2 regions of the Saccharopolyspora sp. NPDC045941 genome follow, and region 1 is predicted to be linked to the other one. Evidence: riboswitches for the same ligand, from Rfam matches in the RefSeq annotation. Region 1 holds a riboswitch; the other holds the start of a gene.
What was found. A riboswitch is a leader RNA that binds a small molecule or an ion and turns the genes downstream of it on or off. The one in region 1 is predicted to bind thiamine pyrophosphate.

Region 1 (14,311 bases):
ATGTAACGGCGCCGTGAGGTCCTCCAAAAGCGGCTACGGACATTTTGTGAACTCAATTACACTGGAAACCGCGTAACGAACCGTCGCCCATATACATCTCTATAGACGTCCGCACGAACCCACTACCGCTTGCCAGTGGGAGCGGACACACCGAGGACCGTGCGCCGTCGGGGGGTGCACGGACCACACCGGGGAGGCCGTCCGACGTCTACGGGGAGACGTCGAACGGCCTCCTCGCTTTCCCTCACCCGACCGGGTTACCTGGGCGGCGCGTTGGCGGTAGCATCCCGGAATCGGATAGACGCAGGTCAGCAGGGTAGTTCTTGATCAACTACGCCCCCTGGCGTCGGTTGACGTGAGGCGTCCGCGATGCTGTACCGACGACGGCACCGGTCGGCGCTCGGCGTTCGCGCCGGGAACCCGGCCGAACCGCCGCACCATAGACCGCCGACGCAGGGGCGTAGCACCTCGATGAGCACCGCCGAAGAACCGAAGAAGAACCTGCTGGCGCACCTCGCCGCGCTGGCCCGCGACACCATCCCGCCGATGCACCCGGCAGGCCGCCCGTTCGTGCTCGGCGCCGCCATCGCGACCCTTCTGCTGCGCCGCCGCTGGCGCCCGGCGGGCGTGCTCGGCGGCATCGTCACCGCCTGGTGCGCGTGGTTCTTCCGCGAGCCCGCCCGCACCACGCCCAGCCGCGAGGGGCTCGCCGTCGCGCCCGCCGACGGCACGATCTCGCACATCGAGCCCGCGGCGCCGCCGGCCGAGCTCGGCCTCGGCGACGAGCCGATGACCCGCATCAGCGCCTTCCTGACGATCTTCGACGTGCACGTCCAGCGGATCCCGCTGAGCGGCAAGGTCGAGACCATCGCCTACCGGCCGGGCAAGTTCCTCTCCGCCGACCTGGACAAGGCCAGCGAGGACAACGAGCGCAACTCGATGGTCATCCGCACCGACGACGGCACCCAGGTCGCCGTGGTGCAGATCGCCGGCCTCGTGGCCCGCCGCATCGTCTGCTCCGTCTCCGAGGGCGACGTGCTGCAGGCCGGCAGCACCTACGGCCTGATCCGGTTCGGCTCCCGGGTGGACCTCTACGTGCCCACCGGCAGCCGGATCCTGGTCGAGCCCGGCCAGCGCACCATCGGCGGGGAGACCGCCCTCGCCGAGCTGCCTCGGGGGACGCATTCCTCATGAGCATGCACAGCGCCCCCGGCATCCGGCTGCTGCCCAACGCGATCACCGTGCTGGCGATGTGCGCCGGGCTGTCGGCGGTCCAGTTCGCGCTCAACGGCCAGCTCACCGGCGCGATCGCGGCCGTCGCCGTCGCGGCGGTGCTCGACGGCCTGGACGGGCGGATCGCGCGGCTGCTCGACGCCACCTCCAAGATGGGCGCCGAACTGGACTCGCTGTCGGACGCGATGTCCTTCGGCGTCGCCCCGGCGCTGACGCTGTACGCCTGGCAGCTGCAGGACAACCGCGTCGGCTGGGTGGTGTCGCTGATCTTCGCGGTGTGCATGGTGCTCCGGCTGGCGCGGTTCAACACGCTGCTCGACGACGCCGAGCAGCCGCCGTACGCCAAGGAGTTCTTCGTCGGGGTGCCCGCCCCGGCGGCTGGGCTGCTCGGGCTGCTCCCGATCGTCCTGACGGCGCACTTCGGCTACCTGGGCTGGTGGGCGAACCAGAACGTGGTGATGGTCTGGATGGTGCTGGTCGCGGCGCTGATGGTCAGCCGGGTGCCGACGCTGTCGCTGAAGACCGTGAAGGTGCCGCCGAGGGCGGCGGCACCGCTGCTGGTGCTGGTGGCGCTGCTGGCGGCGGGAATAATCATGTTCCCGCTGATCTCGCTGGCGATCGCCATGGTGATCTACCTCCTGCACATCCCGTACGCGGTCTACCGGCACAACTGGCTGGCCAAGCACCCGGAGGCGTGGAGCGCACCGCCGCGAGAGCGGCGCGCGATCCGCCGGCGCACCCAACGCCGGCTCGGCCTGCGGCCGCCGCTGCGCCGCAGCGTGGCGGGCGCCGCCAGGCGCGTCCGCCTACCGCGCCGCCACAGCCACCCGGACGGACCCCGCCGCAGCTGGCGACGCCTGGAGTTGCGGCGCAGCCGCAACGACGGCCCCCGCCGCTAACGCCCCACCCCCGAAAACCCGACCCACCCCCGAAAACCCGACCCACCCCCGAAGACCCAGCCCGCTCCCGAAGACCTGTCCCGCTCCCGGAGGCCCGGCCACTCCCGAAGGCCCGACCACTCCCGAAGGCCCGCTCCGGGATAGGAGGCCCGGCTCTGGGCGCGGCCCGGCCAGGGCGTGGCCAGGGCCCGGCGCGCGGGGTTCCTCCCGGCGGTGTTCCGCAATTTCAATGGAAATCGAAGGTCCGATTTCCATTGAAATTGCGGAAGTTGTCCACAGGCACCCCGGGTTGTCCACATCCTTCGGCATGTCCGGGGCACGACACACCGGTGGATCCGCAGTTTCAATTGAAACTGCGGATCCACGTTCCGCAGAGCGTTCCTCCGGGCCCCGCGCCGGGCGTTGCGCCGGGGGTTCCTCCGGGCCCTGCGTCGGGTGTTGCGCCGCGTGATTCGGCGGGCGTTGGGGGTCTCGGTGCCGGTTCTGCGTGGTTAAGCTCGCGGCGTGCCGTCGATAACGCTGACCGCTCGACTCTCCCCGTCCGCCAAGGACACCCGGCGCGGCGTCGTTCGCCTGCATCCCGAGGTGCTCGACGCCCTGGGGTTGCGGCCGTGGAACGCCGTGCAGCTGACCGGTGCTCGGGTCACCGTGGCGCTGGCCGCCGCGGCCGCCCCCGGCAGCCCGACCGGGGTGCTGCTGCTCGACGACGTGGCGTTGATGAACCTCGGCCTCACCGAGGGCGCCGAGGTGGGCGTCGCGCCCGTGCAGGTCGCCGCCGCGAAGCGGGTGAACATCGCGGGTTCGCAGCTCGCCCGCGCCACCGTCGCTCCCGAGACCGTGCGGATGGCGTTGACCGGCAAGGTCTTCGGGACCGGCGACACCGTGTCGCTGCTGCCCCAGGACGTCGCGCCGGCGACCACCGCGAACGCCGGCGAGGTGCGCCGGAAGCTCTCCACCGCCATCGGCATGACCTGGACCAACGAGCTGATCACCATCGCCTCCACCGAACCGCCCGGCGCGGTGGCCGTGCAACCGTCCACAGTGGTCGAATGGCGGGACGGCGCCGCACCGGCGGACTCCCCCACCGCGCCGGCCGCGCCGCAGCCGGCGCCGGTCGAACCGGCCGAGCACGCGGTCCCGGTCGCCGATCTGGTCGGTTCCCGCGACACGGCGAAGCGGCTCACCGAATGGCTGCGGCTGGCGTTCGAGCAGCCCGAGCTGCTGCGCCGCCTCGGCGCCGAACCGCACCTCGGCGTGCTGCTCAGCGGCCCGGCCGGCGTCGGCAAGGCCACCCTCGCCCGCGCCGTGACGAGCGCGATCGGCTCGGAGCTCGTCGAGGTCGCGGCGCCCAGCGTCGCGGCGCTCGAACCGCGCACCGCCGCCCAACGCCTCCAGGACGCGATCAACCGCGCCACCAGCACAACCGGCGACTGCGTACTGCTGCTGACCGACGTCGAGAGCCTCCTGCCGGGCACCGAACCGCCGCCGCTGGCGACCGTGGCGCTCGACGCGATCCGCGGCGCGATCGGCACCGACCGGCTCGCCGTGGTAGTCACCAGCTCGCAGCCGCAGGCGATCGACCCCAGGCTGCGGGAGCCGGGCCTGGTGGGCCGGGAGCTCACCCTCGGCCTGCCCGACGACGCCACCCGTGCGGATCTGCTGCGCGTGCTGCTGCGCAACGCGCCGCTGGCCGAGGACGTGCAGCTCGCCGAGGTCGCCGAGCGCGCTCCGGGGTTCGTCGTCGCCGACCTGGTGGCGCTGTGCCGGGAAGCGGCGGTCGGCGCGGCGTTGCGGCACCAGGACGACACCGCCGATCCCCGCATCCGGCAGCAGGACCTCCTCGACGCGCTGTCCTCGGTCCGCCCGATCTCGATGTCCACATCGGACAACCTGCAGACCGGCGGGCTGACGCTGGACGACGTCGGCGACATGACCGAGGTGAAGCAGGCCCTCACCGAAACGGTGCTCTGGCCGCTGCAGTACCCGGATTCGTTCACCCGGCTCGGCGTCGAGCCGCCGCGCGGCGTGCTGCTGTACGGGCCGCCGGGCTGCGGCAAAACGTTCCTGGTGCGCGCCCTGGCCGGCAGCGGGCGGCTGAACGTCCTCGTGGTCAAGGGCGCGGAGCTGATGGACAAGTGGGTCGGCGAATCCGAGCGGGCGGTCCGCGAGCTGTTCCTGCGGGCCGCCAACGCGGCCCCGACGCTGGTGTTCCTCGACGAGGTGGACGCGCTGGCGCCGCGCCGCGGCCAGTCCTCGGACTCCGGCGTGGCGGACCGGGTGGTCGCGGCGCTGCTGACCGAACTCGACGGCGTGGAGCCGATGCGCGACGTGGTCGTCCTCGGCGCGACGAACCGCCCCGAGCTGGTCGATCCGGCCCTGCTCCGCCCCGGACGCCTGGAGCGCCTCGTCTACGTCCCGCCGCCGGACGCGGAGGCCCGCGAGGCGATCCTGCGCGCGGCGGCGAAGAACACCCCCTTGGCGTCCGATGTGGACCTTGCCGCCCTGGCCGCCGAGCTGGACGGCTACTCCGCCGCCGACTGCGCGGGCCTGATCCGCGAGGCGGCCCTGACGGCGATGCGCGAATCCCTTTCGGCGGCGGAGGTTTCGGCCACGCACCTCGCGACGGCCCGGAAGGCGGTCCGGCCCTCCCTCGACCCGGCCCAGCTCGCGTCCCTGGAGGCCTACGCCACCAACCGCTCCTGACCGCGCGACTTCACGTCACCCAGGGCGGCGCGATTCCTCGCGAAACCGCGCCGTCCCCGGGTCACTTGGCGGCTACCGCGCCCTTGTAGTCGTTGGTGATGATGGCGATCAGGCCCGGCGTCGCGTCCTGGATGCCGTCGAAGCGGGCCTCGGCGCGCGCCCCGAAGTGGGCCGCCATGTCCTTCGCCTGCTGCTCCTCGACCGTGCCCGGCCGGAAGTAGATCGTCGTGGTGGGGATGCGCCCCGCCGAGTAGTTGCCGACCTCCGGAACCTCGTAACCGGCGCCCCGGAAGTCCTCCGCGGCGCGGTGCGCCAGCCCGCCGATGGTGCTGTTGTTGTAGACGCGCACCAGGATCTTGCCCGTCGCGTTGCCGGAACCGACCGGCACGTCCTGGTTCTGGTTGCCCTGCGGCGGCGCAGGAGGCGGAGTGTCCTGTGTGGCCGGTGGCGGCGCCACCGGCGGTGCGACCGGCGTCGTGCCGGCGGGCGGCACCGCGGAGGGCTCAGCTGGCGGGTTCTGCGCCAGCGAGGTGACCGGCGGGTTGTTGCCCGGTTCCGGGGGCAACGGTTGGGCCGTGTTCGACGTGCTACCGCCGGAAACCAGCGTGGTGATGCCGATGACGCCCGCGATCGCACCGACGCCGATCAGGCCGAAGCCGATGATCTTGGCCTTGGCCGGTCCGGTGGGTTCCCCTGAAGCCATCAGTGCAACTCGATTCCCAGTCGTTGGGCGGCCCGTGCGCGCTGCCGTCCCGCCCGTGCCTTGCGCAGCCGCTTGATCAGCATAGGGTCTGCCCGTTCGGCGACCGGACTGTCCAGCAACGCGTTCAGCAGTTGGTAGTACCGCGAGGGCGACATGTCGAACAGCTCGCGGACCGCGAGCTCCTTCTTCACGCCTTCCCGCTTCCACCACTGTGACTCGAAGGCCAGGATGCCCCGCTCCCGGACGGTGAGCTCGCCGTCCGGCGGTAAGGGCTGGGGCGGCACCGGCGGCGGTTCGACGATCCGCTCGATCGGCTGGGTGATCGGCTCGGCGAGGCGCAACCGCCGGCCGGGTGCCGGATCGGAATTCGGCTTCCGCTGTTGCAGGCGCGCCAGCTGCTCGCACTGACGAGCGATCTCCTGCGCGGTCAGCATTTGGGCGGCGTCCATCTGGCTCCTCGCCTCGCGATTCGGGACTTCCCGCGTTCGCTGGAATCACACAGCTGTGATTCCACCCCAATTACACCATGCCCGGAATCCCGGCGGGAGCGGATCACACCGGTGAGTACCGGCTCCAGAACACCCCGACTGCCCAAACCGCTAAAGTCCCGCTCATGGCTGTTCACCCGATCTGCGTCGTCGGCGACCCGGTGCTGCACAACCCCACGCGCCCGGTGGAGCACTTCGACGACGATCTGCGCACCCTCGTCGAGGACATGTTCGAGACGATGGCCGCCGCCAACGGTGTCGGGCTCGCGGCCAACCAGATCGGCGTCGACCTGCGGGTGTTCGTCTACGACTGCCCCGACGACGAGGGTGTCCAGCACCGCGGCGTGGTGGTCAACCCCGAGCTGACCACGTCCGAGATCCCGCAGAGCATGCCGGACCCGGACGACGACTGGGAGGGCTGCCTGTCGGTGCCCGGCGAGTCGTACCCGACCGGCCGGGCGAGCCGGGCGAAGGTCACCGGGTCCGATGTGGACGGAAAGCCGATCGAGGTCGAGGGGACCGGTTTCTTCGCCCGCTGCCTGCAGCACGAGACCGACCACCTGGACGGCCACCTCTACCTGGACCGCCTGATGGGCCGCCACGCCCGGGCGGCGAAGAAGATGGTCCGCCGCAACGGCTGGGGAATCCCGGGCCTGACTTGGGACCCGGCGGAATCCGGCGACCCCTTCGCCGAAGACGACGACTGATCAGAATTCCTTGGTTTCCAAGACCAGGCCGAACGGCTCGGGAATATCGATCGGGTCTCCGAAGGGAACGCTTTGGTGAGTCAGGTATCGCCCGCCGCACGGTTTTGAATGCAGGGACACGGCAGGCCCCTCCTCGCCGAACCGATCGATCAGCAAGTACAAGGGCACTTCGGCGTGGGCATATGCCCACAGCTTCTTCTTACGATCGTCATCCGCGTTGCCGATTGACGTAATCTCAGCGACCAACGCCGCCTTGCTCGCTGAAACCGAGCCCTCCTCATCAGGAACAGCATCTCGCGGAACGATCGCAATGTCCGGAACGCACAAGGTACGACGCATCGGAATCGCGATACCGAGCGTCTGGAAGATTCCCCATTCGTCCGAGACAGCGCGCAAAAATGCCCGGTGCACGAAGTGAGCGATCAGACTATGAGCAGTACCTGGCGGCGGCGTCATCTGAACCCTTCCTTCGATGATCTCCGCGCGCCACGCCTTGTTGGGAAGATCCAGCTTTTGCCAACTCTGGACAGCCTCCTCCCACGTGGCCGTCTCGATCGCCAAGGCAGCAGTCATAGCGCGATCACCTCTTGTATCGATGTCGTCACGCACCGTACTCACCGCCCCTGACAACGTTGTGATCGCCCTGGTCATGAGCCTAATGGCAAACCAGCCTGCCGTCATCGGGGTGAACCGGGGTTGGCAGCCCGCGGTCTCCCGGCTAGCCTCGGGCAGCGACAAATCAACACCGCGGGAGCTCGCACCAAGAGCGGGCTGAGAGGGCGGCTGGAGAACTCCGGGGCCGCCGACCGCATGAACCTGACCGGGTAATGCCGGCGTAGGGAGTGGATGGCAGTGGCCGACGTGCGTCCGAACGCGTCCGAAAGCGGAACCCAGATCACCACCGGGCCGATCAGCGGCTCGCGAAAGGTGTTCCGGAACACCGAATCCGGCCTGCAAGTGCCATTCCGCCGCATCGAGTTGACCAACGGCGAGCACCTCGACGTGTACGACACCTCCGGGCCGTACACCGACGAGAACGCCACCGTCGACGTCCACAGTGGACTTCATCGGATGCGGGCGGGGTGGACCGACGGGCGGGAGCACCGGACCCAGCTCGGCTGGGCCAGGGCCGGCGTGATCACGCGGGAGATGGAGTACATCGCCGTCCGCGAGGGCGTGTCGCCCGAGCTGGTCCGCGACGAGGTGGCCGCGGGCCGGGCCGTGATCCCGGCCAACCGCTGCCACCCGGAGAGCGAGCCGATGATCATCGGCAAGAAGTTCCTGGTGAAGGTCAACGCCAACATCGGCAACTCCGCGGTGACCTCCTCGGTCGAGGAGGAGGTGGAGAAGATGGTGTGGGCGACCCGCTGGGGCGGCGACACCGTCATGGACCTGTCCACCGGCAAGCGGATCCACGAGACCCGCGAGCGGATCCTGCGCAACTCGCCGGTGCCGATCGGCACCGTGCCGATCTACCAGGCGCTGGAGAAGGTCAACGGCGATCCGGCCGCGCTGACCTGGGAGATCTACCGCGACACCGTCATCGAGCAGTGCGAGCAGGGCGTGGACTACATGACCGTGCACGCCGGCGTGCTGCTGCGCTACGTGCCGCTGACCGCGAACCGGGTCACCGGCATCGTGTCCCGCGGCGGCTCGATCATGGCCGCGTGGTGCCTGGCGCACCACCGCGAGAGCTTCCTCTACACGCACTTCAGCGAGCTCTGCGAGATCCTGCGCGACTACGACGTCACGTTCTCCCTCGGCGACGGCCTGCGGCCGGGCTCCATCGCGGACGCCAACGACCGCGCGCAGTTCGCCGAGCTGGAGACCCTCGGCGAGCTCACGCACATCGCCCGCGAGCACGACGTGCAGGTGATGATCGAGGGCCCGGGCCACGTCCCGATGCACAAGATCGCCGAGAACGTGCGCCTGGAGGAGGAGCTCTGCGGCGAGGCGCCGTTCTACACGCTCGGGCCGCTGACCACCGACATCGCCCCCGCCTACGACCACATCACGTCCGGCATCGGCGCGGCGATGATCGCGCAGGCGGGCACCGCGATGCTCTGCTACGTCACGCCCAAGGAGCACCTGGGGCTGCCGAACCGGGACGACGTCAAGACCGGCGTGATCACCTACAAGATCGCCGCGCACGCCGCCGACCTGGCCAAGGGGCACCCGCGGGCGCAGGAACGGGACGACGCGCTGTCCAAGGCGCGGTTCGAGTTCCGCTGGACCGACCAGTTCAACCTGTCGCTGGACCCGGACACCGCGCGCGCCTTCCACGACGAGACGCTGCCCGCCGAACCGGCCAAGACGGCGCACTTCTGCTCCATGTGCGGGCCGAAGTTCTGCTCGATGAAGATCACCCAGGACGTCCGGAAGTTCGCCGCGGAACGCGGCCTGACCAGCGTCGAGGCGATCGAGGCCGGGATGCGGGAGAAGTCCGGCGAGTTCGCCGGGGCCGGCGGCAAGGTCTACCTCCCGCTGGCCGACTGACCCCGGGCAGGTTGTCCACATCCTCCGGCGTGTCGTGGCCCGACACGCCGGAGGACCGCAATTTCCATTGAAATCGAAGGTCCAATTTCCATTGAAATCGCGTTCCCGGCCGGTCCGCGCCTGGGAAGATCGGGCGGAGCGGGGCCGTAACATGAAGTGGATGCACGAGATCTCGGCCGGGCACGAACGTCGGCCCGCGAACAACACCGCTCCCCCGACCGCGCTGACCATCGCCGGGTCGGACTCCGGCGGCAGCGCCGGGATGCACGCGGACCTGCGCACCTTCTTCGCCTGCGGCGTGCACGGCATGACCGCGGTCACCGCCGTGACGGTGCAGAACACCGTCGGCGTCACCGGGCTGGTCGAGATCCCGCCGGAGACCGTCGCCGCGCAGGTCGACGCGGTCGCCTCGGACATCGGCGTGGACGCGGCCAAGACCGGGGTGCTCGCCTCGGCCGCCACCATCGAGGCCGTGCTGGACGTCTGCGACGAGCACGGCATCGGCCGCGGCGGTCGCACGCCGTTCGTCGTGGACCCGGTCGCCGCCTCCCGCAGCGGCGAGCCGCTGCTGCGCCCGGACGCGCTGGACGCCCTGCGCCACAAGGCCTTCCCGCGCGCGACGCTGGTCACGCCGAACCTCGACGAGGTGCGGCTGCTGACCGGCATCGACGCGCGCACCCGCGCGGACCTGCTGGACGCCGCGAAGGCCGTCTTCGACTTCGGCCCGCAGTGGGTGCTGATCAAGAGCGGCCACCTGGCCGACGACCCGGAGTGCATCGACCTGCTCTTCGACGGCAACGAGGCGATCCCGCTGCCCGGCCCCCGCTACGCGACGGTGCACACCCACGGCGCCGGCGACGTGTTCGCCTCGGCGATCACGGCCGCCCTGGCGAAGGGCGCTTCGATGCCGGACGCGGTGCGCAGCGGCAAGCGGTTCGTCACGCGCAGCGTGTCGGACGCCTACCCGCTCGGCGCCGGGGTCGGGCCGGTGTCGACGTTCTGGCGCATCAGCCCCCGGTCCATCTGAACCCCCCAACCGAGCCCCTAATAGAGTGATTTTCGTCCCGGATCTGTAACCCGAATGGCGTGCCCGATCGACACAGGGGTTGAGAAGCGCGTAATTCCCGAGATCGTGGGCCAGCGGCGGCCCGCGGTCCGCTGCGCGCTGCGCGCACGACGACGACAGGGGTTTGCAACAGCGTGGCTAAATCGGTGTGGACGCGAGTGCGGGGACTGCTGGCCACCGAGGCCGGGGCGCCGGATCCCCGGCAGCGCCAGTACGCGGTGCTGGTGCTCGTCGCCGTGGTGGCCGGCACCGCCATCGGCTGGATCTTCGGCCTGCAGACCCCGGCGCTGATCGCCGGCCTGACCGCGGTGCTCGCGCTGATCGCCACCGGCGGCCAGTCGCTGCGCTCTGACCTGCAGCGGTTCGTCTGGTTCACCCCGGCGCTGGTGCTCGTGATGACCGTCGGCCCGCTGCTGAGCAACATCCCGGTGCTGGCCGGGCTCGCCGTGGCGGTGGTGGTCTTCGGCGCCGGCATGCTGCCCGCGCTGGGCGAGCACTACCGCATCGGCGGGCAAACCTTCGCCGCGGCGACGCTGGTGTCCACCACCACCGGCATCGGTTCCGACCAGCCGGTGCTGGTGCTGCTGGCGGCGAGCGCCGCGGGCGCGGCGTTCGCGCTGGTGCTGCGGGTGATCATCGGCCTCGGCGATCCGACCAGGGCCACCCGCGTGGCGGTCGCCCGCACGCTGCTCGAACCCGGGCCGGGCGTGGTCGAATCCGCCGCCGCCGCGTGGCGAGCCGACGGGTCCAGCACCTGGCTCGGTCAGGTGCTCGCCGGGGCGGCCCGCTTCCGCGCGGCTCGGGAGACCCTGCTCGTGCAGGCCCAGCAGAGCGACCGGGCCGAAGCCGCGCGCCTGGAGCAGATCGTCGCGGAGGCCGACCAGGTCGCCGCCGAGCTCGCCCGGGCGGTGCGCTCCCGCGCCTGCACCGGACTGCCCGCGGCGGCCCGCCGCGACCCGGCGCTGGCGGTCGTGGCGCGCGGCGGACGGCAAGACCTGCCGGACGCGGTGCAGGGCCTCAACCAGGGGCTGGACCGGATCCGCGGTGCCGTGGTGCGGCGCGTCGAGACGCCGCTGCCGCCGCCGGCTCCCGGAGCGCGCCGCGAACGCGTGCTGGGCGCGATCCGCGCACACCTCTCGTTCCGCTCGTCGCTGTTCCGGCACGCGCTGCGCTGCACCCTCGCCGTCGCCTTCGGCATGGTGATCGTCCTGCTGCTGCGCGACCCTTCGGCGTCGAGCTTGCTGCTCGCGCTCTACGTGGTGCTGCAGCCTGCGGCCCGCGACAGCATGACCGGCGCGCTGGAGCGCACCGGCGGCGCGGTGCTGGGCGTGACCGCGCTGGCCGTGCTGATCACCCTGCTGCCCGGGGCGTTCTTGCTGGTGCCGCTGGTGATCGGCGGCATGCTGCTGAGCATGCCGCGGCTGCGCACCGACTACCAGGCTCTGCTCGGTTGCCTGATCGTCGTGACCGTCGTCGACCAGGCGATGCGGCTGGACCGGCCGCTGGTGAACGTGGGGATCAGCTTCGCGGCGAACACGGCGGTCGGCGCGGCGATCGCGCTGAGCGTCGGCTACGTCAGCTACCTGGTGCTGCCCAGCAGCATCCTGCCCGATGTGCGCGGCGCGGTGCGGTCGACGGTGTGGGCGGTGTCCGAGCTGCTGCGCAGCGTGCGGGCGGCCGGGCAGGGCGTCGATCTGCCCGCGGCGCTGCAGGCCGCGAACGTGCTCGCGCTGCGGCGCACCCAGGACCTGCTGGGCATGCCCGCGCTGCTCGACGGGACCGGCGAGGAGACCGACGACGACCGGGCGACGCGCGCGGCGGCGATCGCGCTCGACGCGTTGCGCCAGGACGTCGCGACGCTCGCGTTCCGGCCGGAGTCCGAGCAGGCGATCGCGGTGCCGGCGCTGCGCGCGGTGGACGACCTGCTGGGCGGCAAGCCGACCGCGAAGATCCCGGACGTGCCCGAGGGCAGTGCCCCGGCGACGGAGCTGCTGGCGAGCTCTCTGGTGGAGAACGCCCTGCACGCCCGCCAGGCGATCGACCGGACCTTCGGTTACGACAACCCGTGGAAGAGCTACACGATCAGCTTCGTCCGCCCCGAACGCCTCCACATCCGCTGACCTCTCCGGCGAGCACCGAAGCCGGAAAGGTTCGCGGTGCGGCGTTTTCGCGCGAGAACGGCGCACGGAACGAGTTCCCGAACGGCCTGCAGAGGCGTTGCTCAGGGCCGTCAGCGTTGCCGGCGGTTCCCTCCTGCGGGGGAGGAATCTCCAGCCGCAGCGGGAGTTCTTCGCAGCGGGACGTGCTTATCGTCGCTCGCATGGTTGATTCTGATGTGCCGCGGCGCTGGCCTGCTTCAGCGGTGGCGGTGCTGCTCTTCGGTTATGCCGCGGGGAAGGCCGTTTTCGCGTCGCAGGGCCGACTCGGATTCCCGGGCGGGCCGACCGTGCCGGAGGCCGTCCAAGAGGGCTACTTCATGGATGCCGCCGGTGCGCAGTGGCTGGCCAGCGCGACCGGGATCGTGGGCGCCTGCGTGGCCCTCGCGACGGTGACTCCGCTGGGGCGTCGCGTGCCCAGGTCGTTGATGCTGCTGGTGCTGGCCGGGATGCTGCTGGCCGTCGGCGCCGGCGCGGCGATCATGATCGTGGACGGCTTCATCGGCATCGGCGTGGGCTGGCAGTGGTACCACGGGGTCCTCGGGATCGTCCTCATCGGACTGCTCGTGGCGATGATCCGGTCCTACGCGGAGGCGACGAAGCATGTCGTGGGCTGACCGGGCACGTGTCGGCGCCTACGGGGCGGCGACCTGCGCCGCGGCCTACGGGTCGATGAAGCTGGCGCAGGCGCTGGGGGCCAATGCGCTGGCCGACAAGGACCCGCTGCGGCCGGACCTGCGCGAACGGTTGCTCGCCCGCGATCCATTGTTCGTGGCGAGCCACTGGGTGCTGGCCGCTGCCGCGGTGGTCGGCATCATCGTCGCGCTGGCCACCACCCGGCCCTGGCGCGCGCCCCTCCCGCGCCGGCTGCTGCTGACGATCGCCTGGACGCTCGGGATCCTCATGATCGTCCGGTCGATCGGGCCGCTGGGCATCGGCTTCGTCTCGGACGCGTTGGTGCTCACCGGGATCGACGTGCCGCCGCCCGAGCACGCCGCTCTGGCCCGCGACCTGGCGCTCTGGGACCTGCTGTTGTGGTCGCCGTTCTTCCTGCTCTGGGGCGCGTGCTGGACGCTGGCCGGCCGGCGGCTGGGCCGGGACCGCCCGGCCCCGACGGTCCACTGAGGACTCGTCGGGGCGGTCGGCTCACTCCAGGGGACGGCCGGGGCTGGATGCCTGCGCCCAGAAGCGCTTGGGGATCCGGCCCGCCAGGGCCGCGAGGCGGCCTCCCTCGACCGCCGCCCGCATCGCGGCCGCCATGCGCTCCGGGTCCTGGGCCCGGGTGACCGCCGTGGCCAGCAGCACCGCCGAGCAGCCGAGCTCCATCGCCAGCGCCGCGTCCGAGGCCGTGCCGATGCCCGCGTCCAGCACGATCGGCACCGACGCGCGGGAGACGATCATCTCGATGTTGTGCGGGTTCCGGATGCCCAGGCCGGTGCCGATCGGCGAGCCGAGCGGCATCACCGCGGCGCAGCCGGTCTCCTCCAGCTTCAGCGCCAGCACCGGGTCGTCGTTGGTGTAGGCCAGCACCACGAAGCCCTGGTCGACCAGCTGTTCCGCGGCGTCGAGCAGCTCCACCGGGTCGGGCAGCAGGGTGTCCTCGTCGGCGACGACCTCCAGCTTGACCCAGTTCGTCTCCAGCGCCTCCCGCGCCAGCTGCGCGGTCAGCACGGCCTCCGCCGCGGTCCGGCAGCCCGCCGTGTTCGGCAGCGCTTCGATGCCGAGCTTGCGCAGCAGGTCGAGCACCCCGGTGCCGCCGCCGGCGTCGGCGCGGCGCATCGCCACGGTCGTCAGCTCGGTTCCGGACACGATCAGCGCGCGCTCCAGGACCGCGAGGTTCGTCGCCCCTCCGGTCCCGGT
Region 2 (14,311 bases), on a different contig from region 1:
ATCCCGAGGCTGCCGGTTTCCGCCAGCACCAGGTCGGACAGCCCGGATTCCAGCTCCGGGCGGCACAGCACGTGCAGCACCTGGGCCGGGCGGGACTTCTTCATCGTCGCCGGCGTCGTCCAGGCGTCCGCCGCGCCGCGCTCCAGCGCGCGGTTGATCACGTGCCCCAGCACCTCGCCGGTCACATCGTCCACATTGCACTCCAGGACCACCATCGGCTCGGCCGGTCCGGCGCCCAGCGGCACCCCGAGCGTCGCCGGAAGCACGTTGGGGCGCTGGGGGAACCGGCGCGTGCCCGCGCCGTAGGCGGTGTCCTGCACGGTCATCGCCGGGGGAGGGGTGAAGCGGGTGCCGATCGCCTGCAGCAGGGCCGCGCCGGTCGGCGTGACCGTCTCGCCCGGCAGGTCGGTGCCGACGACGGCCGCGCCGCGCAGCAGCCGCAGGGTCGCCGGGGCGGGCGCCGGGAGCACGCCGTGGCTGCACCGCACCGTTCCGCTGCCCAGCGCCAGCGGCGCGGAATGCACGGTCGTGATGCCCAGGGCGTGCAGCGCGGCGGCCACGCCGACGGTGTCCACCACGGTGTCCAGCCCGCCGATCTCGTGCAGGTGCACGTCGTCCGGGTGCTCGCCGTGCAGGGCTCCTTCCACCTCGGCGATCGCCGTGATCGCCGCGGCGGCCAGCTCCGCCACGGGTTCGGGCCGGGCCTGCCGGACTCGCGCGATCAGCTCCGAGGCGTGCCGTTCGGTGCTGGTGTCGTCGACGTCCACCACCGCTTTCGTCGCCGCGATGCCGTTGACCTGCACCTGCTCGGTGGACAGCCGCCAGCCCGGCAGGCCGGTCGACTCCACGGCCGCGCGCACCCGGTCCAGCGGCGCGCCGAGGCCGAGCAGAGCGCCGAGCAGCATGTCCCCGGAGACGCCGGTGACGGGGTTGAGCCAGAGGATCATCGCGGTTTCGCCACCACCTGGGCCAGCCGGTGCGCGGCCATCGCGGCGCCGAACCCGGAATCGATGTTGACCACGGTCAGGCCCGCCGCGCAGGACGTCAGCATGGCCAGCAGCGCCGTCACGCCCTCCAGGGCCGCGCCGTAACCGGTGGACGTCGGCACCGCGATCACCGGGCAGGCCACCAGCCCGCCGACGGCGCTGGCCAGCGCGCCCTCCATGCCCGCCACCACGATCACCGCGTCGGCACGGTCGAGCTCGTCGCGGGCCGCCAGCAGCCGGTGGATCCCGGCCACCCCGACGTCGCGGACCACCTCGGTGGACAGCCCGATCGCGGCCGCCACCGCTTCGGCTTCGGCGGCCACCGGCCAGTCCGAGGTGCCCGCGGTGGCGATGCAGACCCGGAACGCCCCGGCCGCCGCCGGTCGCCACACCAGCAGCCGCGCGGTCTCGTGGTAGGTGCCGCCGGGCACCTCGATCTCCGCGGCGACGTCGGCTTCGACGCGGGTCACCAGCACCGGGCCGGTGCCCCGGGCGAGGAGTTCGGCGACGATGCCGGCGATCTCCGCGGGCTGCTTGCCGGGCGCGTAGACGACCTCGGGGAGGCCCTGCCGGGATTCCCGGTCGGTGTCGACCCGCGCGTACCCGAGATCGGTGAACCCGGTCATGAGGCGGTCCGGGCGGGCAGCAGCGGCAGCAGGACGTTCATCCGTCCACTTCGGAATCCCGCCAGATCCAGCGCGCAGAACTGGAAACCGGCCTCGCGCACCGCGCGGTCCAGCTCTTCGCGCCGCGCCGCGGCCCGGTCGATGTCGGCCGCCGGGACCTCCAGCCGGGCCACCGTGCCCTGGCCGTGCGCCCGCACTCGGCACACCTCGAAGCCGAGGCGGTGGATCGCCGCTTCGGCTTCCTCGATGCGGCCGAGCACCTCGGGCGTCACCGGGTCGCCGTAGGCGACGCGCGAGGCCAGGCACGCCGCCGCCGGTTTGTCCGCAGTGGACAGTCCGAGTTCCTGGCTGGCCCGCCGGACCGCTTCCTTGCTGAGCCCGGCGTCCACCATCGGCGCGATGACGCCGCGCTGCGCGGCTGCCTGCTGGCCGGGCCGGTGGTCGCCGAGGTCGTCCAGGTTGGTGCCCAGCGCGATGCCGGCACCCATGGCGGCCGCTAGCGGCTCCAGCGCGTCGAACAGCGCGGACTTGCAGTGGTAGCAGCGGTTTCCGTCGTTCGCGGCGTATTCGGGGCGGTCGGCCTCGTCGGTGCAGACCTCGATGTGCGCGAAGCCGCGGCCGCGCGCGAACTCCTTGGCCTGCCGGCGTTCGTCGGCGGCGAGGCTGGGCGAGACGGCGGTGACCGCGAGCATCCGCGAACCGAGCACCTCGTGCGCCACGGCCGCCAGCAGCGCCGAGTCGACGCCGCCGGAGAACGCCACCACGAGGGCCTCCTCCGCGCCGATCCGTTGCCGGAGACGATCGAGTTCGGGCACGCTCACGGTGGCTCCTTTCCTCCGCCTTCGACCGCCCGGCGACGGGAACGCCATGGTCCTGACAGGTGGTCTGACCACACTCTAACCGGATTCGGCGGAAGATCCCATCCCCCCGGAGCACGCGCGCGCGAGCGCGCTGGGCGGCTGCCGCGGCCCAACGCGCTCTCCGTGCTTGACCAGGGGGAATCTGCTACCGGCCGCTGCCGTAGGGTTTGGTGAGGATCTCCAGGACGTGGCCGTCGGGGTCGTCGAAGTAGACGCCGCGACCGCCGTCCCGGGTGTTGATCTCACCCGCCTCCTGGTGCGCCGGGTCGGCCCAGTACGGCAGCTCCTGCGCCTTGATCCGCCCGAAGATCTCGTCGAACTCCTCGTCGCTGACCAGGAACGCGTAGTGCTGCGGGACGATCTTCTCGTCGGTCTCCAGGTAGTCCAGCGTGACGTCGTTGCACGTCTGGACGCACATGAACGGGCCGAACGGTTCCGGGTCCGGGAGGCCGAGCAGGTCGGCCACGAACCGAGCGTGGGCGACCTTGTCGGACGTGGCGACGATGGTGTGGTTGAGCTGGACGGGCATGGTGTTCTCGCCTTCCTCGTCGTGTTCCGCTGTTCCCGAGGCTAGGAGTTACACCAAGGTCGAGGTCAATACCGGCCCTTGCTGGTATCGCTCGTCCGGGTGGCGCGTCGCCCGGACGGGTCCCCGGCGGCTTAGCGTCGAGCTGGTGGGAACCGGCGAGGATCGGAGGGCGCGGTGGCGGGCAACGCGGCACAGGAGATCGCTTCGGGCTACGCGACCGAAGGCGCGGCGGTCGAGCTGGGCGCGGTGGTCGTCGACGGCTCGGTGGATGCCGCTGCCGCCGTGCGGATCCCGCTGGCGACGATGAACCGGCACGGCCTGGTGGCGGGCGCGACCGGCACGGGCAAGACGAAGACGCTGCAGCTGCTGGCCGAACAGCTGTCCGACGCGGGCGTGCCGGTGCTGCTGGCCGACGTCAAGGGCGACCTCTCCGGCCTGTCCGCTCCCGGGGAGGGCGGGGGCAAGGTGGCGGCCCGCGCCGCCGAGGTCGGCGATGACTGGCGGCCCGCGGCGTTCCCCGTGCAGTTCCTGTCGCTGGGCACCGGCGGTCGGGGCGTGCCGATCCGCGCGACCGTGACCGGCTTCGGGCCGCTGCTGCTGGCGAAGGTGCTCGGCCTGAACGCGACGCAGGAGTCGACGCTGGGCCTGATCTTCCACTGGGCCGACGAGCGCGGGCTGGCGCTGCTGGACATCAAGGACCTGCGCTCGGTGATCCAGTACCTGACCAGCGACGAGGGGAAGGCCGAGCTCAAGGGCATCGGCGGGGTCTCGGCCGCCAGCGCGGGCGTGATCCTGCGGGCACTGTCCAATTTGGAGGCCCGGGGTGGGGACGAGTTCTTCGGCGAGCCGGAGCTGGCGGTCGCAGACCTGCTCCGGCAGGTCGACGGCAGGGGCGTGGTGAACCTGCTGGAGCTCGACGACGTGCAGGCCGACCCGGTGCTGTTCTCGACGTTCCTGATGTGGCTGCTGGCCGAGCTGTTCGAGGAGCTGCCGGAGGCCGGCGACCTGGACCGGCCGAAGCTGGTGTTCTTCTTCGACGAGGCGCACCTGCTGTTCAGCGACGCGTCCAAGGCGTTCCTGGAGCGCATCGAGCAGACCGTCAAGCTGATCCGGTCCAAGGCGGTGGGCGTGTTCTTCTGCACGCAGCTGCCCACTGACTTGCCCAACGCGGTGCTCTCCCAGCTGGGCGCCCGGGTCCAGCACGCCATCCGGGCGTTCACCCCGGACGACCAGAAGGCCCTGGCGCGCACGGTGAAGACCTACCCGACGACCGAGCACTACGAGCTCGACGAGGCGCTGACGTCGCTGGGCATCGGAGAGGCGATCGTGACGGTGCTCTCCGAGACCGGTGCGCCGACGCCGGTCGCGTGGACGCGGCTCCGCGCGCCCCGCTCGCTGATGGGCGCGATCGGCGAGGACGCGGTGCGAGCCGCCGCCGCTTCATCCGATCTGCACGGGAAGTACGAGCAGACCGTCGATCGGGAATCCGCCTACGAACTCCTGGCGAAGAAGGTCGCCGCCGCGCCCGAGACGCGGGAAAAGTCTGGAGTACCGGAAAAGTCGGAAGCGTCGGGATTCCTGGAGAAGGCGATGGACAATCCCGCGGTGCGGTCGTTCTTCCGCTCGGCGGCGAGCGCGCTGGGGCGGGAGATCACCCGCGGCCTGTTCGGCAACCGCCGTCGGTGACCCGGCTGGCATCGGTCACCTGATCGGGGTAGGGTGTCGCCGACTCAATCCACGCGGGAGCTCGGGCGCACCGGGCTGAGAGGGTGGCACCACAGCGCCACCGACCGCAGAACCTGTCCGGATAATGCCGGCGTAGGGAGCTGTTGATGGCGCTTGACGTCGATCGTGCCGAAGTTCCGCACACCCTGGACGAACCGGCACCGAAGACGCTCGGCGTGCTCGACCAGGGCGCGTTCTGGGGCAACCTCGGGGTGAGCCTGCTCGGCTTCAGCGGCGCGCTGGCCGTGCTCGCGCCGGCCGGCGTGCCGCAGCTGTCGTTCGCCGCCGCCGTCACCGCGTGCGTGGTGGGCACCGTGATCGGCAGCATCATGGTCGGCCTCGCGGCCGTTCCGGGAGCACGCACCGGCGCCCCGGCGATGATGTTGCTGCGCGGCCTGTTCGGCACCAAGCTGTCGTACCTGCCGACGGTGCTGAACATCCTGCAGCTGATCGGCTGGGGAACCTTCGAACTCCTGGTCATCGCGCAGGGCGCGGAGGCGTTGTTCGGCGGCGGCCCGCACTGGTTGTACGTGCTGGTGGCCGGTGCGCTGACCACCGTGCTCACGTTGCGCCCGCTCGGCGCGCTGCGCCTGCTGCGCCGCTACGTCAGCATCGCGGTGGCGATCGCGATGGTGTACTTCTTCGTCCAGCTGCTGCGGCAGCCGCTGCCGGACATGAACACCGGTTCCTGGCAGGGCTTCTGGCCCGGCGCGGACGCCGCGCTGGCGGTCGCGGTGTCCTGGATCCCGGTCGCCTCGGACTACTCGCGGCACTCGAAGTCGGTGTCCGGCGCGTTCACGGCCGCGACGGTGGGCTACTCGGTCACCCAGATCGCCTGCTACCTGCTGGGGCTGATCGGGCTGGCGATGGTGGCCGGCGACGCGGACAAGGTGTTCGACCCGATGCTCGCGGTGCCGCTCGGGGTGATCTTCTTCGGCATCCTGGTGCTGCGCGAGGTCGACCAGTCCTTCGCCAACACCTACTCGACCGCGGTCTCCATCCAGAACCTGCGGCCCAGCGCCGACCGCCGGGTGCTGTGCGTGATCATCGGGTCGTTGATCACGCTGCTCGCGCTGACCCTGGACATCGCGGAGTTCTCGAACTTCCTGCTGCTGATCGGCTCGGTGTTCGTGCCGATGTTCGGCGTGCTGGCGGTGGACTACTTCCTGCACGGCCGCCGCCGCAGCTACGACCTGTCCGCGCAGGCCCCGTCCCGCTGGGGCATGCTGCTGGCCTGGTTCCTGGGCTTCGCGGCGTTCCAGCTGATCAACCCGGGCGAACTCGGCTGGTGGAGCCAGTTGTGGACCGGTTTGCGGGACGCGCTCGGCTTCACCGTCCCGGCGTGGATGAGCGCCGCGCTCACGTCGTTCGTCGTGGCCGCCCTCGCGGCCGCGATCATCGGCGCCTTCCGCCGCCGCGGCGCGGAGAGCTGAGACGCACGCTAATCCCGCGTACGCATCGCGAGCAGCTTGATCGCGTTCTCCGCACCGGAGCCGTCCGCGGTCGTGACCACGACCACGGACTGCTCCGGCGAGCGGGCCGGCACGAGGATCTGCTGCGCGACCGCGAGCGCGCCCACCAGCGGATGACGCAGCTCGTATTCGTCCGCTTCGCAGGGCTTGACTCGGTGATCGCTCCACAGCGCCGCGAATTCCGGGCTCTTCATGGACAGTTCGCCGACGAGCGAGGCCAGCAGGGCGTCTTCGGGATGCCGCCCCGCGACCTGCCGGAGGTTGCCGACCACGGCGCGCGCCTTGCGCTGCCAGTCCGCGTAGAGGTCGCGGGTGTGCGGGTCGAGGAACAGCATCCGGGCCAGGTTCGGCCGGTCCGCCGGGCGTTCCGGAGCGGTTCGGTCGAGGTGCCCGGCCAGCAGTGCGTGGCCCAGCGCGTTCCAGGCCAGCACGTCGGTCCGCCTGCCGAGGACCAGCGCGGGCACGGCCCCGAACGACCGCAGCAGGTCGCGGGTCAAGGGGTCGAGCCGTTCCAGCGGAGGGCGGCGCTGCGGCCGGGGACGTTGCGCGGCGAGCTGGTGGAGGTGTTCGCGCTCGTGCTCGTCGAGCCGCAGGGCTCCGGCGAGGGCATCCAGGATCGCGTCGGAGGCGTTGACCGACTGGCCCTGCTCCAGGCGCGTGTAATAGGACACGCTCACCCCGGCCAGCTGCGCCAGTTCCTCCCGCCGCAACCCCGCCACGCGTCGCCGCTCGTGGAACTCGGGCAGGCCGACGTCGTCGGGGCGCAGGCGCGCACGCCGTGCCCGGAGGAACTCGCCCAGCAAGCCAGGAACACCCATACCCGCAGTATCCGCCGCGCTCGGCCGGTGAGCCTGACCCTGCCGGGGGTAGGCGAACACGGGTCTGGCCGGTCGGCGCACCGGGGTCGCACGGTGGACGGAACACCAGCGAACACCCCGGAGGGAACATGCGCGAAATCGTGCTGGGCGACGTCACGATCACCCGGGTCGTGGAGTACTTCGGTCCGGTCGAGATGCCGCCGGACACCTTCTTCCCGGAGAGTCCCGAAGGCGCCTGGAACGCTCCCTGGCTCGCCCCGGACTTCCTCGACCCGCACACCGGCGATTGCATGTCGGCCATCCAGACGTGGCTGCTGCGCAGCGAGGGCAGGACGATCCTGGTCGACACCGGCGTCGGCAACCACAAGGAGCGGCCGTACTCGCCGGTGTGGAGCCACCTGAACACCGACTTCCTCGGCGATCTCGCCAGGGCCGGGGTGCGGCCGGAGGACGTGGACCTGGTGATCAACACGCACCTGCACGTGGACCACGTCGGCTGGAACACCTACCTCGACGGCCGCAGCTGGGTGCCGACGTTCCCCAACGCCACCTACCTCATGCCCCGGGCCGACTTCGAGTTCTGGAACCCGGCGAACGGCCATCGGCCGAACCTGGGCCGCGGCAACCAGAACGTCTTCGAGGACAGCGTCGCGCCGGTGCACGAGGCCGGGCTCGCGGTGCTGTGGGAGGACGGCTACCGGATCGACGCGAACCTGCGGCTGGACCTCGCGCCCGGGCACACCCCTGGTTCGTCGGTGGTCACGCTCGAATCCGGCGGCGACCGCGCGCTGTTCGTCGGCGATCTGCTGCACACCGCCCTGCAGTTCGTCGAACCCGACACCAACAGCTGCTTCTGCGAGGACCCGGCCCGGGCCAGGGCCACGCGGCGGCGGCTGCTCGGCTGGGCCGCCGACGCGAACGCGCTGGTGCTGCCCGCGCACCTCGGCGGTCACGGCGGTGCCGAGGTCGTCCGCGAGGGCGACCGGTTCGCCATCGGGGGATGGGCCCCGTTCGCCCGAATCTGACGGAAGAACAGGAGAAACGGGTGTCCGACCCGATCGTCACCACCACCGCGGGAGCCGTCCGCGGCCGCGCCGACGGCGACGCGCACGTCTTCCTCGGCATCCCCTACGCCGCACCGCCGACCGGCGCCGCCCGGTTCGCCGCGCCGGCGCCGCACGAACCGTGGCAGCACGTCCGGGACGCGACGTTGCCCGGGCCGACCGCGCCCCAACCGCGCCGGGACGGCTTCGGGGCGCTCAACATGTCGCCCTACTTCGGGCCCGGCTGGATTCGCGGCGAGGACTACCTGACCGTCAGCGTGTGGGCGCCGCCGGACGCCCGGAACAGCCCGGTCATGGTCTTCGTGCACGGCGGCGGGTTCATCACCGGCTCCACCCGCTCGCCGCTGCACGACGGAACGGCTTTCGCCCGCGACGGCGTGGTGCTGGTGGCCCTCAACTACCGGCTGGGCATCCCGGGGTTCCTCGACCTCCCCGGCGCGCCGGCCAACCGCGGACTGCTCGACGTGGTGGCCGCGCTGCGCTGGGTGCGGGACAACATCGCCGAATTCGGCGGCGATCCGGGCAACGTCACGCTGTTCGGCCAGTCCGCCGGCGCGACGATCACGAGCGGTGTTCTCGCCAGTCCGGAAGCGGAGGGCCTGTTCCACCGCGCCATCGTGCAGAGCGGAAACGGGCTGGGCGCGTTCTCCAGGGAGCAGGCGGCTCGGGTCACGCGCGCCGCAGCGGACGCACTGGGCATCGAGCCGACCGTCGCGGATTTCGCCCGGGTGCCGGACGAACGGTTCGTCGACGCGCCGCTCGGCGGTTTGGACCTGCGGACCAGCACCCGGTTCGACCCGCTGCTCGGGCTCAGCGCGTTCAGCCTGGTGCTGGACCGCCAGCCCGCCGAAGCAGTGGCAGACGGGGCCGGCGCCGAGGTCGCGCTCATCGTCGGCACGAACACCGAGGAGGGCAATCTCTACCTTGCGCCGCAAGGAAGAACGACTACCTCGACCGACGATGACGTGCACGACGTCGCGGCCCGGGTGCACGCCGACCCCGCCGCGCTGGTCGCTCAGCACCGGGCGCGGCACCCGCGAGCGAGCCCCGGCGAGCTGCGTTCGGCGATCATGGGCGACGCGCTGTTCGGGGCGGGAAGCCGCCGGCTCGCCGAGGCGCACGCGGCACGCGGGCGGGGCCCGACCTACACCTACGAGTTCGCCTGGCGATCGTCCGCAGTGGACGGAACTCTCGGCGCGGCGCACGCGGTGGAACTGCCGTACGTGTTCGACCGCCTGGACCTTCCCGCCTTGCGCGGCCCCCGTGGACTGCTCGGCCCGGCGGAGCCGTCCGCGGCGCTGGCCGAGTGCATGCACGGGGCGTGGGTACGCTTCGCCCGGACCGGCGATCCCGGCTGGGCACCGCCGGAAACCCGCCGCTTCACGGGGCAGGAGTGACTTGGGAGTCCTTTCGAACCAGCTCCTCCCGAAGGTGCCCGGTGCCGGCCAGGCTGGCGATTTCGCGCGAAATCGTCGCCTGCGGTGGGGGCGGCCAGGTCTCACGAGCGTCCGCACCTTCGTTCTGGAACGCCCTCAGCGCAGGGGCGCCGGGAGTTCGAAGTGGACCTTCTCCCGGGTCATCTCGTGCTCGATGACCGTGGTCGGGGCGAGGTGGTCGATGACGTCCTCGACCAGGCCCGGCGGGGCCGAGGCGCCCGCGGTGAGGCCGATCGTGCCGACGCCGGACAGCCAGGCCGGCTGGATGTCGCCGGCGTCGTCGATGAGGTGGGCAGGCGTCCCCTGGCGACGCGCCAGCTCTACCAGGCGCTGGGAGTTCGAGGAGTTGGCCGAGCCGACCACCAGCACCAGGTCGCACTCCCCGGCGATCGCCGACAGCGCGTCCTGCCGGTTGGTGGTGGCGTAGCAGATGTCCTCCGACGACGGGCCGCGCAGCGCCGGGAAGCGGTCGCGCAGCGCGGCGACGATGCCGGCCGTCTCGTCGACGGCGAGGGTGGTCTGCGTCAGGTAAGACACCCGCTTCGGGTTCGGCACCTCGACGTCGGCGACGTCCTCGACGGACTCCACCAGGACCGTCTGGCCGGGCACCTCACCGAGCGTGCCCTCCACCTCTTCGTGTCCACTGTGGCCGATGAGCAGGAGGGTGTCGCCGCGCCCTGCGAACCGCCGCGCCTCGGCGTGCACCTTCGCCACCAGCGGGCAGGTGGCGTCGATGACCGCCATGCCGCGCCGGTCCGCTTCCGACCGCACGGCGGGGGAAACGCCGTGCGCGGAGAAGACCACGGTGGCGCCGTCGGGCACCGCGTCGAGCTCCTCGACGAACACCGCGCCGCGGTCCTCCAGGTCGGCGACCACGTGCGTGTTGTGCACGATCTGCTTGCGGACGTAGATCGGGCCGCCGCGGAGCGCGAGCGCCTGTTCCACGATCTCGATGGCGCGGTCGACTCCGGCGCAGAACGAGCGCGGCGCCGCGAGCAGCACCGTGCGCTGTTGACTCGGCATGACTGCACTCCAATGTCGGTCGGCTGAACCCCGGTGCCGGACCGCCGCGCCCCGCGGTCGGTTCGGCACCGGGCGTCAGTGTCTGTTTTGAAGCGGCGGTAGCCGCTTGCGGTGCGGGACTCAGCTTGCGCCGCCGCGGGTTCTCAGGGGCGCCTCGCGAGGACGGCCCCGGCGCCGTGTATTGGACAGTCGGGGATCCCGGAGTGAGGCGGCCCCTGAGGTTCCGCTGCCCGCACCGCTACGCAAATCGCATTGGGCACACTCTCTAGTGGTCGCGGCGGGTGACCAGGTGGGCTAGAGCGTCGAGTTCTTCGGCCGCGCGCGGCGCCGGGTCGCAGCGGCGCAGGTCGCTGAGGGCTGAAGCGAGCAGGTCGTCGGCCTGGTGCTGGCTCCAGGTGCGGCCGCCGGCCAGCGCGATCAGCTCCGCGGCCTGGGCCAGGTCACTGCCGGACAGCGGCTGATCGCGGAGGTAGATCGCGGCCAGCCGCTGACCGGCCGGCGTGCCGGAGGTCAGCGCGGAGACCACCGGCAGGGTCTTCTTGCGGGTGCGCAGGTCGGAGAACACCGGCTTGCCGGTGATCGCCGGATCGCCCCAGATGCCGAGCAGGTCGTCGACGTGCTGGAACGCCAGGCCCAGTCGCTCGCCGTAGCTGCGCATCCGGGCGATCTGCTCGGCCGATCCGCCGCCGAACGTCGCGCCCAGCGCGCAGGCGCAGCCCAGCAGCGCCCCGGTCTTGTCCCGGGCCATCCGCTGGCACTCGGCCAGTTCCACGTTGCGCCGGTCCTCGAAGGCGAGGTCCGCGGTCTGGCCGTTGATCAGGTTCAGCACGGCGGTGCTCAACGTCCGCACCGCGGCGGCGGCCTCGGGATGCCGGCACGCGCCCAGCACGTCGGAGGCCAGCGACAGCAGGGCGTCGCCGGCGAGGATGGCCGGGCCGCTGCCGAACACGGTCCACGCCGTCGGACGATGTCGCCTCGTGACGTCGCCGTCCATCACGTCGTCGTGCAGCAGCGAGAAGTTGTGCGCCAGCTCCACCGCGACGGCCGCGGGCACCGCAGCCGCGGGATCGCCGCCGACGGCGGCGGCGGAGAGCAGCACCATCGTGGGCCGCAGCGCCTTGCCCCGGTCGGCGCGGACCGGGTTGCCGCGCTCGTCCAGCCAGCCGAGGTGGTAGCCGGATATCTGCTGCATGCGAGTGGGCAACCGGTCGACCGCGGCCCGCAGGGCGGGCTCGACCATCGTGCGGCTGCGCGTGAGCGCTTCGTAGGCCGTACCCGCCCGGTTGGCGTCCTGCTGAATCGTGGCCATCCGACTTCCCTTCGACAAAAAGCGGTAATTCCAGGCTCGCTTTGCGTGGCGGTGTGTCCAAGAGGACGGTGCGGTGTTCCGGACTCGTTTCGAGCACCGGTCACGAGGTGGTTCGCCGCGTCCGAACGCGGTGTCAGCGGGTGATTTCGACGTTCTCGAGCACGCCGAGGGCGTCGGGGACCAGGACCGCGGCGGAGAAGTAGGCGCTGACCAGGTAGGAGATGATCGCCTGCTCGTTGATGCCCATGAACCGGACGTTGAGCCCGGGCCGGTACTGGTCGGGGATGCCGGTCTGCTGGAGGCCGATGACGCCGTGGTCGTCCTCGCCGGTGCGCAGCGCCAGGATCGAGCTGGTGCCGCGATCGCTGATCGGGATCTTGTCGCTGGGCAGGATCGGCACGCCCCGCCAGGCGTGCACCTGGCGGCCCTCCGCCTCGGCGGTCGCCGGGTAGATGCCGCGCCGGTTGCACTCCCGGCCGAAGGCCGCGATGGTCCGCGGGTGGGCCAGGAAGAACCGGGTCTTGCGGCGGCGGGAGAGCAGTTCGTCGAGGTCGTCGGGGGTGGGTGGGCCGGTGCGGGTGTGGATGCGCTGGCGGAGGTCGGCGTTGTGCAGCAGGCCGAAGTCGCGGTTGTTGATCAGCTCGTGCTCCTGCCGCTCGCGCAGGGCCTCGATGGTCAGCCGCAGCTGCTGCTCGGTCTGGTTCATCGGCTGGTTGTAGAGGTCCGCGACGCGGCTGTGCACGCGGAGGATCGCCTGCGCGACGTTGAGTTCGTACTCGCGCGGCGCGAGCTCGTAGTCCACATAGGTCCCGGCGAGGGTCTGCTCACCGGAGTGGCCGGAGGAGATCTCGATGTCCGCCTCGCCGTGCTTGTTCTGCGCCGGCGCCGGGTTGCCGCGGATGGCGGCGATGTGCGCCCGCAGCCGGTCGAACTGGTTGTTCACCGCTTGCAGGGCCTGGGTGTTCAGCGTCAGGGCGATGCACGGGGTGACCGCCTTGTACGTGTGGTGCCACGCGGCCTGGTCCTCGGCCAGCACGTGCGCGCCGAAGAACTCGCCGTCGGCGAGCACGTCCAGCACGGTGTCGTCGCCGTATTCGCCGGTGCCGATCTTGTTGACCTTGCCGTGCGCGATGAGCACGACCTGGTCGGCGGCCTGGCCGGCGGTGGCGATCACCTGGCCCGGCTCGAACTCCTGCTGCACGAACCGGTCGGCCAGCGCGCCCAGCACCGAATCGTCGTCGAAACCGCGCAGCAGCGGCAGTTCGCCGAGCTCCTGCGGGATGACCCGCACGTTCGCGCCGGTGTTGGTGAAGGTGATCCGCCCGTCCCCGACGGCGTAGGTCAGCCGGCGGTTGACCCGGTAGGTGCCCGCCGAGATGTCCACCCACGGCAGCATTCGCACCAGCCACCGCGAGGTGGTGCCCTGCATCTGCGGGACGGACTTGGTCGTGGAGGCCAGGTTCCGCGCCGCCGCGGTGCCGAGGCTCTGCGCGGCCTGCTCGACGCCGAGGTCCGGCTCTGTCACGGTCACGATGTCACTTCTCCTTGCGCTGCTCGGCGGAAAGGTCTTCGGCGGGCCCGGAGCGGGCGGGTCGCGGCCACCCGCTCCGGGGGCTGTGCGTCGCTCAGCTCTCCCTGCCGAGTTCGACGTGTTCGAGCACTCCGATCGCGTCCGGCACCAGAATCGCCGCCGAGTAGTAGGCGCTGACCAGGTAGGAGATGACGGCCTGCTCGTTGACGCCCATGAAGCGCACGGACAGGCCGGGCCGGTACTCGTCCGGGATGCCGGTCTGGTGCAGGCCGATGACGCCCTGGCTCTCCTCGCCGGTGCGCATCAGCAGGATGGAGCTGGTGCGGGTGTCGCCGACGTGCAGCTTGTTGCACGGCAGGATCGGCACGCCGCGCCACGCCGGCACCTGGTGGCCGCCCAGATCGATGCTCTGCGGGTAGATGCCGCGTTTGCTGCACTCGCGGCCGAAGGCGGCGATGGCCCGCGGGTGCGCGAGGAAGAACCCGGGGTCCTTCCACACGAGCGTCAGGAGCTCGTCGAGGTCGTCGGGGGTGGGCGGACCGGTGCGGGTGTGGATGCGCTGGCGGAGGTCGGCGTTGTGCAGCAGGCCGAACTCGCGGTTGTTGATCAGCTCCTCCTCCTGCCGCTCGCGCAGGGCCTCGATGGTCAGCCGCAGCTGCTGCTCGGTCTGGTTCATCGGCTGGTTGTAGAGGTCCGCGACTCGGCTGTGCACCCGCAGAACCGTTTGCGCGACGCTGAGTTCGTACTCGCGCGGCGCGAGCTCGTAGTCCACATAGGTCCCGGACAGCGTCGGCTCGCCCGAGTGCCCCGAGGCGATCTCGATGTCCGCCTCGCCGTGCACGTTGTGCGCGCCCTTCGGGGCGGACAGCGCGTTGCGGATGTGCTCACGCAGCGCCTCGGAGCTGCCGTTCATGTCCCGGAACACCTGCTGG

Region 2: linked by a shared signal. The riboswitch ahead of AC07FN_RS35905 (purine-cytosine permease family protein) and the one ahead of thiC (phosphomethylpyrimidine synthase ThiC) in region 1 are both predicted to bind thiamine pyrophosphate.

The regions. Positions count from the first base shown of each region.
Region 1 is NZ_JBWKKU010000025.1:87,357-101,667, reverse strand. It holds gene AC07FN_RS21580 (phosphatidylserine decarboxylase) at 472-1,194, shown strand; gene pssA (CDP-diacylglycerol--serine O-phosphatidyltransferase) at 1,191-2,132, shown strand; gene AC07FN_RS21570 (AAA family ATPase) at 2,637-4,835, shown strand; gene AC07FN_RS21565 (LytR C-terminal domain-containing protein) at 4,897-5,538, opposite strand; gene AC07FN_RS21560 (DUF3263 domain-containing protein) at 5,538-5,987, opposite strand; gene AC07FN_RS21555 (peptide deformylase) at 6,152-6,733, shown strand; gene AC07FN_RS21550 (Uma2 family endonuclease) at 6,734-7,342, opposite strand; TPP riboswitch at 7,471-7,592, shown strand; gene thiC (phosphomethylpyrimidine synthase ThiC) at 7,586-9,229, shown strand; gene thiD (bifunctional hydroxymethylpyrimidine kinase/phosphomethylpyrimidine kinase) at 9,390-10,256, shown strand; gene AC07FN_RS21535 (FUSC family protein) at 10,430-12,415, shown strand; gene AC07FN_RS21530 (hypothetical protein) at 12,616-13,068, shown strand; gene AC07FN_RS21525 (DUF3995 domain-containing protein) at 13,055-13,576, shown strand; gene thiG (thiazole synthase) at 13,598-14,311, opposite strand, start outside.
Region 2 is NZ_JBWKKU010000063.1:8,573-22,883, reverse strand. It holds gene larC (nickel pincer cofactor biosynthesis protein LarC) at 1-947, opposite strand, end outside; gene larB (nickel pincer cofactor biosynthesis protein LarB) at 944-1,612, opposite strand; gene larE (ATP-dependent sacrificial sulfur transferase LarE) at 1,609-2,433, opposite strand; gene AC07FN_RS35915 (VOC family protein) at 2,618-3,001, opposite strand; gene AC07FN_RS35910 (helicase HerA-like domain-containing protein) at 3,176-4,687, shown strand; TPP riboswitch at 4,731-4,843, shown strand; gene AC07FN_RS35905 (purine-cytosine permease family protein) at 4,834-6,159, shown strand; gene AC07FN_RS35900 (helix-turn-helix transcriptional regulator) at 6,168-7,016, opposite strand; gene AC07FN_RS35895 (MBL fold metallo-hydrolase) at 7,145-8,041, shown strand; gene AC07FN_RS35890 (carboxylesterase/lipase family protein) at 8,062-9,477, shown strand; gene ispH (4-hydroxy-3-methylbut-2-enyl diphosphate reductase) at 9,613-10,539, opposite strand; gene AC07FN_RS35880 (family 2 encapsulin nanocompartment cargo protein polyprenyl transferase) at 10,805-11,848, opposite strand; gene AC07FN_RS35875 (family 2B encapsulin nanocompartment shell protein) at 11,982-13,379, opposite strand; gene AC07FN_RS35870 (family 2B encapsulin nanocompartment shell protein) at 13,474-14,311, opposite strand, start outside.